DNA from 3 places in the Burkholderia seminalis genome. Region 2 is predicted to be linked to each of the others. Evidence: predicted binding sites of a transcription regulator. Region 2 holds the regulator's gene; each other region holds the start of a gene.
The links. Region 2 encodes HrcA, which represses chaperone genes, less so after heat shock. Its sites were predicted from a motif close to TTAGCACTCNNNNNNNNNGAGTGCTAA; they were not measured.
Positions count from the first base shown of each region.

Region 1: a site for HrcA is predicted at 1,918-1,944, ahead of WJ12_RS22755 (co-chaperone GroES). Genes of this name have one in related genera too.
Region 3: a site for HrcA is predicted at 2,613-2,639, ahead of rpoH (RNA polymerase sigma factor RpoH). Genes of this name have one in related genera too.

Region 1 is NZ_CP013400.1:452,882-456,977, forward strand. It holds gene groL (chaperonin GroEL) at 1-1,582, opposite strand, end outside; gene WJ12_RS22755 (co-chaperone GroES) at 1,595-1,885, opposite strand; gene WJ12_RS22760 (lipase family protein) at 2,028-3,311, opposite strand; gene WJ12_RS22765 (class II aldolase/adducin family protein) at 3,685-4,096, shown strand, end outside.
Region 2 is NZ_CP013398.1:743,609-747,704, reverse strand. It holds gene hemH (ferrochelatase) at 1-342, opposite strand, end outside; gene hrcA (heat-inducible transcriptional repressor HrcA) at 478-1,500, opposite strand; gene WJ12_RS03330 (NAD kinase) at 1,632-2,534, shown strand; gene recN (DNA repair protein RecN) at 2,554-4,096, shown strand, end outside.
Region 3 is NZ_CP013398.1:3,125,796-3,129,891, reverse strand. It holds gene WJ12_RS14170 (cytochrome ubiquinol oxidase subunit I) at 1-919, opposite strand, end outside; gene cydP (cytochrome oxidase putative small subunit CydP) at 909-1,187, opposite strand; gene rpoH (RNA polymerase sigma factor RpoH) at 1,616-2,551, opposite strand; gene WJ12_RS14155 (acyloxyacyl hydrolase) at 2,910-3,479, shown strand; gene WJ12_RS14150 (nuclear transport factor 2 family protein) at 3,525-3,908, shown strand; gene leuA (2-isopropylmalate synthase) at 4,051-4,096, opposite strand, start outside.

The DNA.
Region 1 (4,096 bases), on a different replicon from region 2:
CATCCTTCGGCGCTTCGAACACGGTCGCATCGGTCGTCAGCAGCAGCCCGGCCACCGACGCCGCGTTTTGCAGCGCCGTGCGCGTGACCTTGGTCGGATCGAGCACGCCCGATTCGACGAGATCGCCGTACTCGCCCGTCTGCGCGTTGTACCCGAAGTTGCCCGTGCCTTCCGCGACCTTCGCGACGACGACGCTCGCTTCCTCGCCCGCGTTCGTGACGATCTGGCGCAGCGGTTCCTCGAGCGCGCGCAGCACGATCTTGATGCCCGCATCCTGGTCGGCGTTCACGCCTTTCAGTTCGCGGATCGCCTGCCGCACGCGGATCAGCGCGACGCCGCCGCCCGGCACGATGCCTTCCTCGACGGCCGCGCGCGTCGCGTGCAGCGCGTCGTCGACGCGGTCCTTCTTCTCCTTCACCTCGATTTCGGTCGCACCGCCGACCTTGATCACGGCAACACCGCCGGCCAGCTTGGCCACGCGCTCCTGCAGCTTTTCACGGTCGTAATCGGACGTCGCCTCGTCGATCTGCACGCGGATCTGCTTCACGCGCGCCTCGATGTTCTTCGCATCGCCCGCGCCGTCGATCACGGTCGTGTTTTCCTTGCCGACCTCGATGCGCTTCGCCTGGCCGAGCTCGGCGAGCGTCGCCTTCTCGAGCGTCAGGCCCGTTTCCTCCGCGATCACCTGCCCGCCGGTGAGGATCGCGATGTCCTCGAGCAGCGCCTTGCGGCGATCGCCGAAGCCCGGCGCCTTGACCGCGACCGTCTTCAGGATCCCGCGGATGTTGTTGACGACGAGCGTCGCGAGCGCTTCGCCTTCAACGTCTTCCGCGATGATCAGCAGCGGCCGGCCCGACTTCGCGACCTGTTCGAGCACCGGCAGCAGGTCGCGGATGTTCGAGATCTTCTTGTCGTGCAGCAGGATGTACGGGCTTTCGATCTCGGCGATCTGCTTGTCGGGATTGTTGATGAAATACGGCGACAGGTAGCCGCGGTCGAACTGCAGCCCTTCGACGACGTCGAGCTCGTCGGCGAGCGACTTGCCGTCCTCGACGGTGATCACGCCTTCCTTGCCGACGCGGTCGATCGCCTCGGCGATGCGCTGGCCGATCGATTCCTCGCCGTTCGCGGAGATCGTCGCGACCTGCGCGATTTCCTTGCTCGTGGTGGTCGGCTTGCTGATCTTCTTCAGCTCGTCGACGGCCGCCGCGACGGCCTTGTCGATGCCGCGCTTCAGGTCGAGCGGGTTGAGCCCGGCCGCCACGTATTTCTGGCCTTCACGGACGATCGCCTGCGCGAGCACCGTGGCCGTCGTCGTGCCGTCGCCGGCTGCGTCGCTGGTGCGCGACGCGACTTCCTTCACGAGCTGCGCGCCGATGTTCTGCAGCTTGTCCGCGAGTTCGATTTCCTTCGCGACCGACACGCCGTCCTTCGTGACGACGGGCGCGCCGAAGCTGCGTTCGAGCACGACGTTGCGGCCCTTCGGCCCGAGCGTCACCTTCACCGCGTTCGCGAGGATGTTCACGCCTTCGGTCAGTCTTGCCCGTGCGACGTCGCTGAAAATGATTTCCTTGGCTGCCATGATTGCGCTCCGTTATTGATTGACGACCGCGACGATGTCTTCCTCGCGCAGCACGAGAAACTCGTTGCCGTCCACTTTGACGGCCTGGCCCGCGTACTTGCCGAACAGCACGCGCTCGCCGATCTGCAGGTCGGGCACGATGCGCTGGCCGTCGGCATCCTTCCGGCCGGGGCCAACGGCGATCACTTCGCCCTGGTCGGGTTTTTCGGCGGCGCTGTCGGGGATCACGATGCCCGACGCGGTGGTGGTTTCCTGGTCGAGTCGCTTCACGATCACGCGGTCGTGCAAGGGGCGTAGGCTCATTTTTTCGTCCTGTGCTGATCTGTCGGATTGGGCTGGCACTCTTCAACAGAGAGTGCTGACGAGTATAAAAACGGGCAGCGGCGCGATCCAATAACGGATTTGCACAAGCATTCGCGTCGTCGTGCAAAGCGCAGGGACCCGGCTATTGCGACGCGGACTGCTGGGCGACCGGCGAGCAAATCGGGTGGATCGTCTCGCCGGCGAGCACGCGCTTCACGAACGGAATCGAATCGGCGAGCGACACGTTCACGGTGCCGTTGTGTTCGCGGCCCGCGTACAGGTGTGCCTCGACCGTCGTGCCCGCCGCGCACGCGTCCTTCGCCAGCGCGAGTTCGAGCGGCGCCAGCCCGTCGTCCGCGCCCGCGCCGATGAAGACGGGGGTGGCGAGCTTCAGTGTCGGATATTTCAGGTAGTCGTCCCACCATGCTTTCAGCCGCGCATCGCCGCCCGGCTTGACCGTATTCGCGTGCGTGAGGTGCGCGAGCGCCGCGTCGTCCTCGAGCGACGCGAGGCAGCCGATGCGCGATTGCTCGAGAATCGGCAGCGCGCGGTCGGTCAACACTTCGTCGGCGCGCAGTGACGGGTCGATCTGCTGCGCCGACAGCACCGAGTAGAACTGGTACGCAAGCGTCGGGTCGACGCGGTCGGGATCGCGCCGGTAGGCCGTCTCGAACGGCGGCAACGACGCGAGCGTGGCACGCGACGCGTTGTAGATCGTCCCGGTCGCGACGGTCGCGCGGATCGCCAGTTCCGGCGCGTAGACGGGCGCGTAGCCTGCCGCCGCGATGACGGCCGAGCCGCCTTGCGACTGGCCGACGAGCACGACTTCGTTCGCGAGGCCCGGCACGCCGCCGAGCACCGCACGCACGCTGTCGAGCAGCGTGTAGCTGTTCGAGCGGTTGTTGAGCTGCGGATTCGGGCCGGGCGTGCCGAGGCCCTGGTAGTCGGTCGCGACCACCGCGAACCCTTGCTGAAGCCATGCGTTCAGGTAGCGCACGTCGCGATACGAGCGGCCGAACCACGACGGCGCGCAGATATCGGCCATCCCGAACGTGCCGTGCGCCCATGCGACGATCGGCCAGCCGCCGGCCGGTGGTGTCCCGCGCGGCACGAACAGCGCGCCCGACACCGCGATCGGCGTCCGGCCGCCGACGCCGTCGGTCGATGCATACAAGATGCGCAACTGCCGCGCGGCGCCCGCGAGCCCGAGCGTGGCCGGCAGTGGTTCGGAGCGCAGCAGCGCGCCGGGCGTGGCCGGGATGTCGCGGTCCCACGTGTAGAACGCGGACACGCGGCCGTCGCCCTGCAGCGGATCGGGCACGGGAACATGGCCGGGCGAGGCCGCGAGCGAAACGACGGAAGGCACGGCGAGTGCCGAGATGAGCAGCGCGCGCGCGGCAACACCGCGCAGGGGAAGGAGCGTCATGGTCGGATGAAGGTGGATGAGATCGGATGCACCGTGCAAGGCCGGTGCGGGCCGACCACGACGCAAGTTTCGAACCAGCACGTTCGTTGCGCACGCCACGCGCGGTGCGGCGGGCAACCGGTCGGCACCACGCGGATGGTGCACGTGCACGCGCTGCGCGTCGCGCAGCAATCGCGGCCGGTACAGTGTTGCTCCCGCAACAGGCGCACGCTCGCGGATAGCATCGCGCGGGTCGGGCATCGCGCGAGCGCCACGCCGGCCGGCCCGCGCAGCGCGCTCGCCGGGTTGGCACGATTGCTGCTGATCCGGTGGCCGTGCGTCGCGGTGTCGCGACGCGAGTCCCTCCGTCCATCCGATCAAGGAAACCGTTCTCATGTCCGTCACCCAAGCCATCGACAGCGGCGAACTCGTGGCATTCGTCGAGCGCGCCACGCGCGAGTTCACGCAGGCCGCGCGCGTGCTGAAGGAAACGCGCACGCTGTCCGCGACCAACACGTTCCAGGCGTTCCAGCGCGTGCCGGGCACGGAGCTCGTCGTCGCGCTGTCTGCGCCGAGCCCGTGGGCCGCGTCACAGGACATTCAACCCGTCGTCGTGACGCTCGACGGCGACGTGCTGCACGGCGACGCGCGCGCGGGCGGCAACGGCCCGCGTTACGCGGGCGTGTTCCGCGAGGCGCCTGAAGTGGACGTCGTGATACACGTGCATGGCCCGTATCTCGGTGCGTGGGCGAGCGCGCATCGCCCGCTGCCGATCCGTTATGCGCCGGCCGCGCGCTACACGCGGG
Region 2 (4,096 bases):
CGCGTAGTCGACCATCACGTGATAACCGTTCGACGCGAGCAGGTGCCGCACGCTGTCGGTCTGGCGCTCCGTGTACACGCGCAGCGGCGAGCCTTCGGGCATCCAGACGGCCGCGTACTTCTTCGCGGAGGCGCGGCCGCGCAGCGGCAGGATCAGCGTGCGCAGCAGCACCTGCCAGACGGCCTGCGGAATCTCGACGACGCGCGGATCCGACAGGAATTCGGCCAGGTAGCGCCGCACGGCGCGCGGCGTGGGTGCGTCGGGCGTGCCGAGATTGATCAGCAGCACCCCGATGCGATGGGCAGCAGCGATGCTCGAAGGCGGCTCAAGATCGAAACGCATGGGCAAGAACGTGCTCGGGGCACGGGACCGGACGGCTCTCAATTATAGCGGGCCGCCCCTTGCCGTTCGGCCGACTGTCGGCGCGGGCGGCATGACGACATGATGACGGGGCGGGATCAGGCTGCCGATTGCAGGCTATTGCTGGCTCAGCGTGAGCGACAGCAGGCGCGCGGTGATGTCGACGATCGGTATCACGCGGTTGTACGCCATCCGGGTCGGGCCGATCACGCCGAGCGTGCCGACGATCTTCCCGTTCACCTCGTAAGGCGCGGTGACGACGCTCATTTCCTCGATCGGCACGAGCGTCGATTCGCCGCCGATGAAGATCTGCACGCCCTGGGCGTGGCTCGACACGTCGAGCAGTTGCAGGAGGCCCGTCTTTTGGTCGAACACGTCGAACAGCTTGCGCAGCCGCGCCATGTCGGACGACAGATCCGCCACTTCGAGCAGGTTGCGCTCGCCGGAAATCAGCACGGTGTCCTCGGTGTCGGGCACCTCGGTACTGGCCGTCACGGCCGCGTGCATCAGCGTGGTCATGTCGCCGCGCAGCTGGTCGATCTCGTCGCGCAGGCGGCGGCGCACCTCGTCGAACGACAGGCCGGCGAAATGCGCGTTGATGTAGTTGGACGCCTCGGTCAGCTGCGACGGCGAATAGTCGCGCGGCGTCGCGAGCATGCGGTTCTGCACGTCGCCCTCGGGCGTGACGATGATCAGCAGGATGCGCTTGTCGGACAGGCGCATGAACTCGATCTGCTTGAACACGTGGCTGCGGCGCGGCGTCAGCACGACACCCGCGAACTGCGACAGGTTCGACAGCACGCTCGCGGCGGCGGCGACCACCCGCTGCTGCGGCTCGCCGGCCTGCAGCGTGTGCTGCACCTGCCGCGCGACGGCCTCGGCGTCGATCGGCGCCTCGACCGTCAGCATCGTGTCGACGAACAGCCGATAGCCGCGCGGCGTCGGCACGCGGCCGGCCGACGTGTGCGGGCTCGACACGAGGCCGAGCTCCTCCAGGTCGGACATCACGTTGCGGATCGTAGCCGGGCTCAGCTCGAGCCCGGAGTAACGGGACAACGTGCGCGATCCGACTGGCTGACCGTCGGCGATATACCGTTCGATCAGGGTTTTCAGGAGGGTTCGTGCGCGAGGATCTAGCATGGTGGAAAATTTTAGCGCAACCGCGCGACCGCGGCGAGTGGCGTCGGCCACCATTGCGCGGGCCGGCCCGATCCGGCCCCGTCGGCGCACAGCCGGTTCTTTTCGTCAACGAGCTATGGTGTAATGCCGGCATGAAAACCGGTAATCAGTTCAATACTGTCGCGCTCGTCGGCCGGAGCAACACGCCCGGCATCGCCGAACCGCTCGCCACGCTGGCCGCCAGCATCGCGAAGCTCGGCTTCGAGGTCGTGTTCGAAGGTGACACCGCGCGCGAGATCGGCATCACCGGCTACCCGGCGCTCACCCCGGCCGAAATCGGGGCGCGTGCGGACGTGGCGGTCGTGCTCGGCGGCGACGGCACGATGCTCGGCATCGGCCGCCAGCTGGCGCCGTACCGGACACCGCTGATCGGGATCAACCACGGGCGGCTCGGCTTCATCACGGACATCGCGGCCGCCGACATGCACGCGCTCGTCCCGGTGCTGCTGTCCGGCAAGTTCGAGCGCGAGGAGCGCGCGCTGCTCGAGGCGCGGATCATGCGCGACGGCGAACCGATCTACCACGCGATCGCGTTCAACGACGTCGTCGTGAACCGCAGCGGCTTCTCCGGGATGGTCGAGCTGCGCGCGTCGGTCGACGGCCGGTACATGTACAACCAGCGTTCCGACGGCCTGATCGTCGCGACGCCGACCGGCTCGACCGCCTACGCGCTGTCGTCGGCCGGCCCGATTCTGCATCCGCAGCTGGCCGGCGTCGTGCTCGTGCCGATCGCGCCGCACGCGCTGTCGAACCGGCCGATCGTGCTGCCCGACGACTCGAAAATCGCGATCCAGATCGTCGGCGGGCGCGACGTCAACGTGAACTTCGACATGCAGTCGTTCACGTCGCTCGAGCTGAACGACACGATCGAGGTGCGCCGCTCGAAGCACACGGTGCCGTTCCTGCACCCGATCGGCTACAGCTACTACGCGACGCTGCGCAAGAAGCTGCACTGGAACGAACACGCCTCGAACGAAGACGACAAGGCGTCCTGACGCCGCTCCGCCCGACACCATGCTCCGTCACCTCTCGATCCGCGACTTCGTCATCGTCGCCGCGCTCGATCTCGAATTCGACAGCGGCTTTTCCGTCTTTTCCGGCGAGACCGGCGCCGGGAAATCGATCCTGATCGACGCCCTTGCCCTCGCGCTCGGCGAACGCGCCGACGCGAGCGTCGTGCGCACCGGCTGCGGCCGCGCCGACATCACGGCCGAATTCACGCCGCACGACCGCGTCGCGCGCTGGCTCGACGAACACGCGTTCGACACCGAGGACACCGTGATGCTGCGCCGCGTGATCGACGCGAACGGCCGGTCGCGCGCGTTCATCAACGGCACCAGCGCGACGCTCGCGCAGCTGCGCGAACTCGGCGAAATGCTCGTCGACATCCACGGCCAGCATGCGCATCAGCTGCTGATGCGGCCCGACGCGCAGCGCGAGCTGTTCGACACGCACGCGGGGCTCGTCGCCGATGCGGCGAACGTCGCGCGCGCATGGCGCGTGTGGCGGGACGCGACACAGGCGATCGACGCCGCGAAGGCGCACGAGCGCGAACTGCAGCTCGAACGCGAAAAGCTCGCGTGGCAGCTCGCCGAACTCGACAAGCTCGCGCCGCAGCCCGGCGAATGGGACGAAGTCAGCAACGAGCACAAGCGGCTGTCGCATTCGGCGAACCTGATCGAGGGTGTGCGCGGCGCGCTCAACGCGCTGTCCGAATCCGACGACGCGATGCTCGCGCAGCTCGGCGCGATCGTGTCGAAACTGCGCAGCCTGGCCGACTACGACACCGCGCTCGGCGACGCGCTCGCGTCGCTCGAACCGGCCGAGATCCAGCTGCAGGAAGCCGTCTATTCGCTGTCGCACTACGCGCAGCGCGTCGATCTCGATCCCGAGCGGCTCGCGCAGGTCGAGACGCGTCTCGATGCGCTGCACTCGACCGCCCGCAAGTTCCGGCTGCCGCCCGACACGCTGCACGAGGAACATGCGGCGCGCCGCGCGCAGCTCGCCGCGCTCGACGCGGCAGCCGATCTCGGCGCGCTCGAGGCCGCCCAGGCGAAGGCGCGCGAAGCCTATCTCGCCGACGCGCGGCACCTGTCCAAGGCGCGCGCGCAGGCCGCGAAGGCGCTCGGCACGGCCGTCACGGCCGGCATGCAGGAGTTGTCGATGGCGGGCGGCAGCTTCGAAGTCGCGCTCGTGCCGCTCGCCGACGGCGGCCCGCACGGGCTCGAACAGGTCGAATTCCGCGTCGCCGGGCACCCCGGCGTGCCGCTGCGGCCGCTCGCGAAGGTCGCGTCGGGCGGCGAGCTCGCGCGCATCAGCCTCGCGCTCGCGGTCATCGCCAGCGCGGCGAGCCCGACGCCGACGCTGATCTTCGACGAAGTCGACACGGGGATCGGCGGCGGCGTCGCCGAAGTGGTCGGCCGTCTGCTGCACCAGCTCGGGCGCGACCGCCAGGTGCTGTGCGTGACGCACCTGCCGCAGGTCGCCGCGCGCGGCGACCATCACTTCCAGGTCGCGAAGGGCGCCGACGATCGCGGCGGCACCGTGTCGACGGTCG
Region 3 (4,096 bases), 1.1 Mb from region 2:
TCACGGGCTCGTCGATCGAGCGCGTCGCGATCAGGCCGAGCGCGTACGGGATCTTGATCGCGTAGTCGGTGCGCTGTTCTTCCTGGTTCGGAATGCCGATCAGCGTGAACGACGCGGGCGCCGGCTGCGTTTCCCATTCGGATTCGATCGCGGCGAGCTTCATCTTCTGCACTTCGCCGGTCGTGTAGCCCGATTCGTCACCGAGCACGATCACGCACAGCGTCGCCGCGAGGCCGAAGCCGGCCGCGACCGCGAACGAGCGCAGCGCGAAGTCGACGTCGCGCTTCTTCAGCAGGTACCACGACGACACGCCGAGCACGAACATCGCGGCCGTCACGTAGCCGGCCGACACCGTATGCACGAACTTCACCTGCGCGACCGGGTTGAACAGCACGTCGAACAGGCTGGTCAGCTCCATGCGCATCGTCTGGTAGTTGAACTCGGCGCCGACCGGGTTGTTCATCCAGCCGTTCGCGACGAGGATCCACAGCGCGGACAGGTTCGAGCCCAGCGCGACGAGGAACGTGACGATCAGGTGCTTGACCTTCGACAGGCGGTTCCAGCCGAAGAAGAACAGGCCGACGAAGGTCGATTCGAGGAAGAACGCCATCAGCCCCTCGACCGCGAGCGGCACGCCGAAGATGTCGCCGACGTAGTGCGAGTAGTACGACCAGTTCGTGCCGAACTGGAATTCGAGCGTGATGCCGGTCGTCACGCCCATCGCGAAGTTGATTCCGAACAGCTTGCCCCAGAACTGCGTCATGTCCTTGTAGACCTGCTTGCCGGTCATCACGTAGACCGCTTCCATGATGACGAGCAGCCAGGACAGGCCGAGCGTCAGCGGCACGAACAGGAAGTGGTAGAGCGCCGTGATGCCGAACTGCAGACGTGACAGATCGACGACATCGCTACTTATCATGGTGGTCTCCCTCGGTAGATGCAGGCGCCGGTACCGAGAGCAGCTTCTCGGCGACGGCGGCAGGCGGAAGCGACATGTGCTCGGCCTGCGGATGATTGAAGAATGCGTATTTGAGCGACATCAGGAGGATCAGCTTGACGATCAGCACCAGGGTGATGTCGCGGGCGAGGGTCGGTCCGCGTGCCCACGCGGCGATGCGCGCGCGCCAGCCGATCGTGCCGGGCGGCCGCGGGGAAGGCGGCGCAGGCTCTTTATTGATCGAGATCAAGGTGATTATCCTGAATCGATTTACGTCGGATTTGGGGCGACTTTACGTCGGATTTATGACGGCCGTGAAGCTGTTTTAATCCTTTTGCGCCTGACATGCCAATTTTAAAAGGACTGCTTTCCGATGCCGAGTGCTGCGCTGCGGCAGACCGTCGCGAAACGGGGGGCAAAAGTTGAGGCAGATCAAGGTTATGCGGAAGGGGCCCGCAAATGGCCGAATACCTGATGAATCAGCTCAATTAATCGGCGGAGAAACGGGAAGGGAAACGAGCGGAGAAACGAGCGGAGAAACGGGAAGAGAAGCGGGAAGAGAAGCGGGAAGAGAAGCGCATGCGGAAGCGCGTGAAAGTCCGCGAAAAAGACGGGCGAAAAAAAACCGCTGCCGGTCGGGCAGCGGTTTTCGACGAGGCGCGCTCGAGCGCCGGGGATTTACGCGTATTCGGCGAGGGCCGTGCGCATCTTTTTCATTGCGCTCGCTTCGATCTGGCGGATGCGTTCCGCGGACACGCCGAATTCGGCGGCGAGATCGTGCAGCGTCGAGCCGCCCGAGCCGTCGTCGTCGACGTGCAGCCAGCGCGCCTCGATGATGCGGCGGCTGCGCGCGTCGAGTGCCTCGAGCGCCTGCGCGATGCCGTCCGTCTGCAGCATGTCGCGCTGACGCGCGGCGAGCACGGCGGTCGGCTCGTTGTGCGAGTCGGCCAGGTAGGCGATCGGCGCGTACGATTCCTCGCCGTCTTCCACCTGCCCTTCGAGCGCGATATCGCCGCCCGACAGGCGCGTTTCCATCTCGGTCACGTCTTCGCGCTTGACGTTGAGTTCCTGCGCGAGACCGTCGATTTCCTCGGGCGTCATCGCCTGCATGGACTTCTTGTGGCTGCGCAGGTTGAAGAACAGCTTGCGCTGCGCCTTCGTCGTCGCGACCTTCACCATGCGCCAGTTGCGCAGGATGTACTCGTGGATCTCGGCCTTGATCCAGTGGATCGCGTACGACACCAGGCGCACGTTTTGCGCCGGGTCGAAACGCTTCACCGCCTTCATCAGGCCGATGTTGCCTTCCTGGATCAGGTCGCCGTGCGGCAGGCCGTAGCCGAGATAGTTGCGTGCGACCGACACGACCAGACGCAGGTGCGACAGCACGAGGCGGCGCGCCGAGTCGAGGTTGTTGTCCTCGCGGAATTCGGTTGCGTACCGGCGTTCCTCTTCGGCGGTCAGCAGCGGAATGCGGTTGACGGCCTGGATGTACGCGTCGATGTTACCGAGCTGGCCGGGCAACATCGATTGGGCTGCGAGCGCCAGCGAGCCTGCCGATTCGGCCTTGGCCGGCGTCGGGCTCAGGGTGTTCGGGAGGGTCAGGGCGTTGCTCACTAAAAACTCCTTTGGAATCAGGGACAAACCCCCGGTCTCGAATGAGATTCCGTGGGCCATCTTAGCACTCCCGGAAGACGAGTGCTAATCCTTAGAGCGGACGTGGGCATCCGAGTTCCCGTTTTTCTATCGAAGAAGTCGAATCGATAGTCTAATCTGCGACCCGGGGCGCGACGCGAAGTTCCGTAAACCGTTGTTTCTGATGGTAATCAGTAGACGATTTCGATTTTTGCCGTTTTGGAAGCAAGCCATTTCGCTTCGTGATGCCGATCCGAAAAGTCCTTTACCATACCATTCAGTTCGCTCGGGCCAGGCCGTCGCGGCAGGCTCCATTCAACCCAAAAAGTTGGAGTGTCAGATGAACAATAAGAAGAATCGCCGGCCCCGCAGCCGGCTTGCGCTGCATGCGTTGCTGGCGGCGTCCCTGCTGGGCGGATCGGGTGCGGCGTTCGCGGATCGATGGGGGATCCAGGCGGGCGGCGGGTTTTCGGATCGGCGCGGGATCGACAAGGGCGACCTGGGCGTCGTGTGGGATCCGGGCTGGAACTGGTGGCAGGTCGGCGGCTGGCACTTCGCGTTCGTCGTCGAAGGGCACGCCGGATACTGGCACACGGGCGGCAACGTCCACGGCAGCATCGGCGAATTCGGCGTGACGCCGTTGTTCCGCTTCATCAAGAGCACGGGCGAGATTCGCCCGTTCATCGAGGCGGGCGGCGGGGTCCGGCTCCTGACCCATCCGACGATCTCGAACAACTTCTCGCTGTCGACCGCGTTCCAGTTCGCGCCGACCGGGGGCGTCGGCGTACAGTTCGGCCAACGGCAACAGTATCAGGTCGGCTACCGTTTTGAACATGTGTCTAACGCGGGTATCAAAGAGCCGAATCCTGGTATAAATTTCCACCAGTTCTACGTGCAGTACAACTTCTGATCCGCACGCCCGCGCACGGCGGGCGCGTTGCCGAGGAGTCAGGCGATGGCGAAGGTGATCGATGCGATCCGCGCGCTCGAGCGCGATCGGTTCCGGGCGATGGTGGACGGGGACGGCGAGGCGCTCGGCGCGCTGCTGTCGGACAAGGTGTTCTTCGTGCACACCAACGGCAAACGCGAAACCAAGCAGCAGTTCATCGATGCCATCGTCGCCGGCCGCCGCCGCTATCGCCAGATCGAAATCCAGTCGCAGGACGTGCTGCCGGTCGGCGGCGAAACCTGCGTCGTCACCGGGCGCGCGTTGATCGAGATGGAAACGAACAACGGCGGCCTGGTCTTCCCGATCGCCTATACGTCCGTCCACACCGAGGAACAGGGGCGCTGGTGCCTGCTCGCGTGGCAGGCGACGCGGTGCGCGACCGAGACATGAGCGCGCGTCGCGCTCCTTTTCATGCCCCCGAATCGAGCGGCCTTCTGGGCCGCTTTTTGCTGGCCCGTGCGGCGCGGATCGCGCGGCGCACGGGCGGTCGTTCCGCTCGCTGACGTTTGAACGCTCGGTCGATGCGCGGCCGTCAGGCCGCCGCGCGGTGGTCCGTGCAGTGCCACGCCGATCGGTTG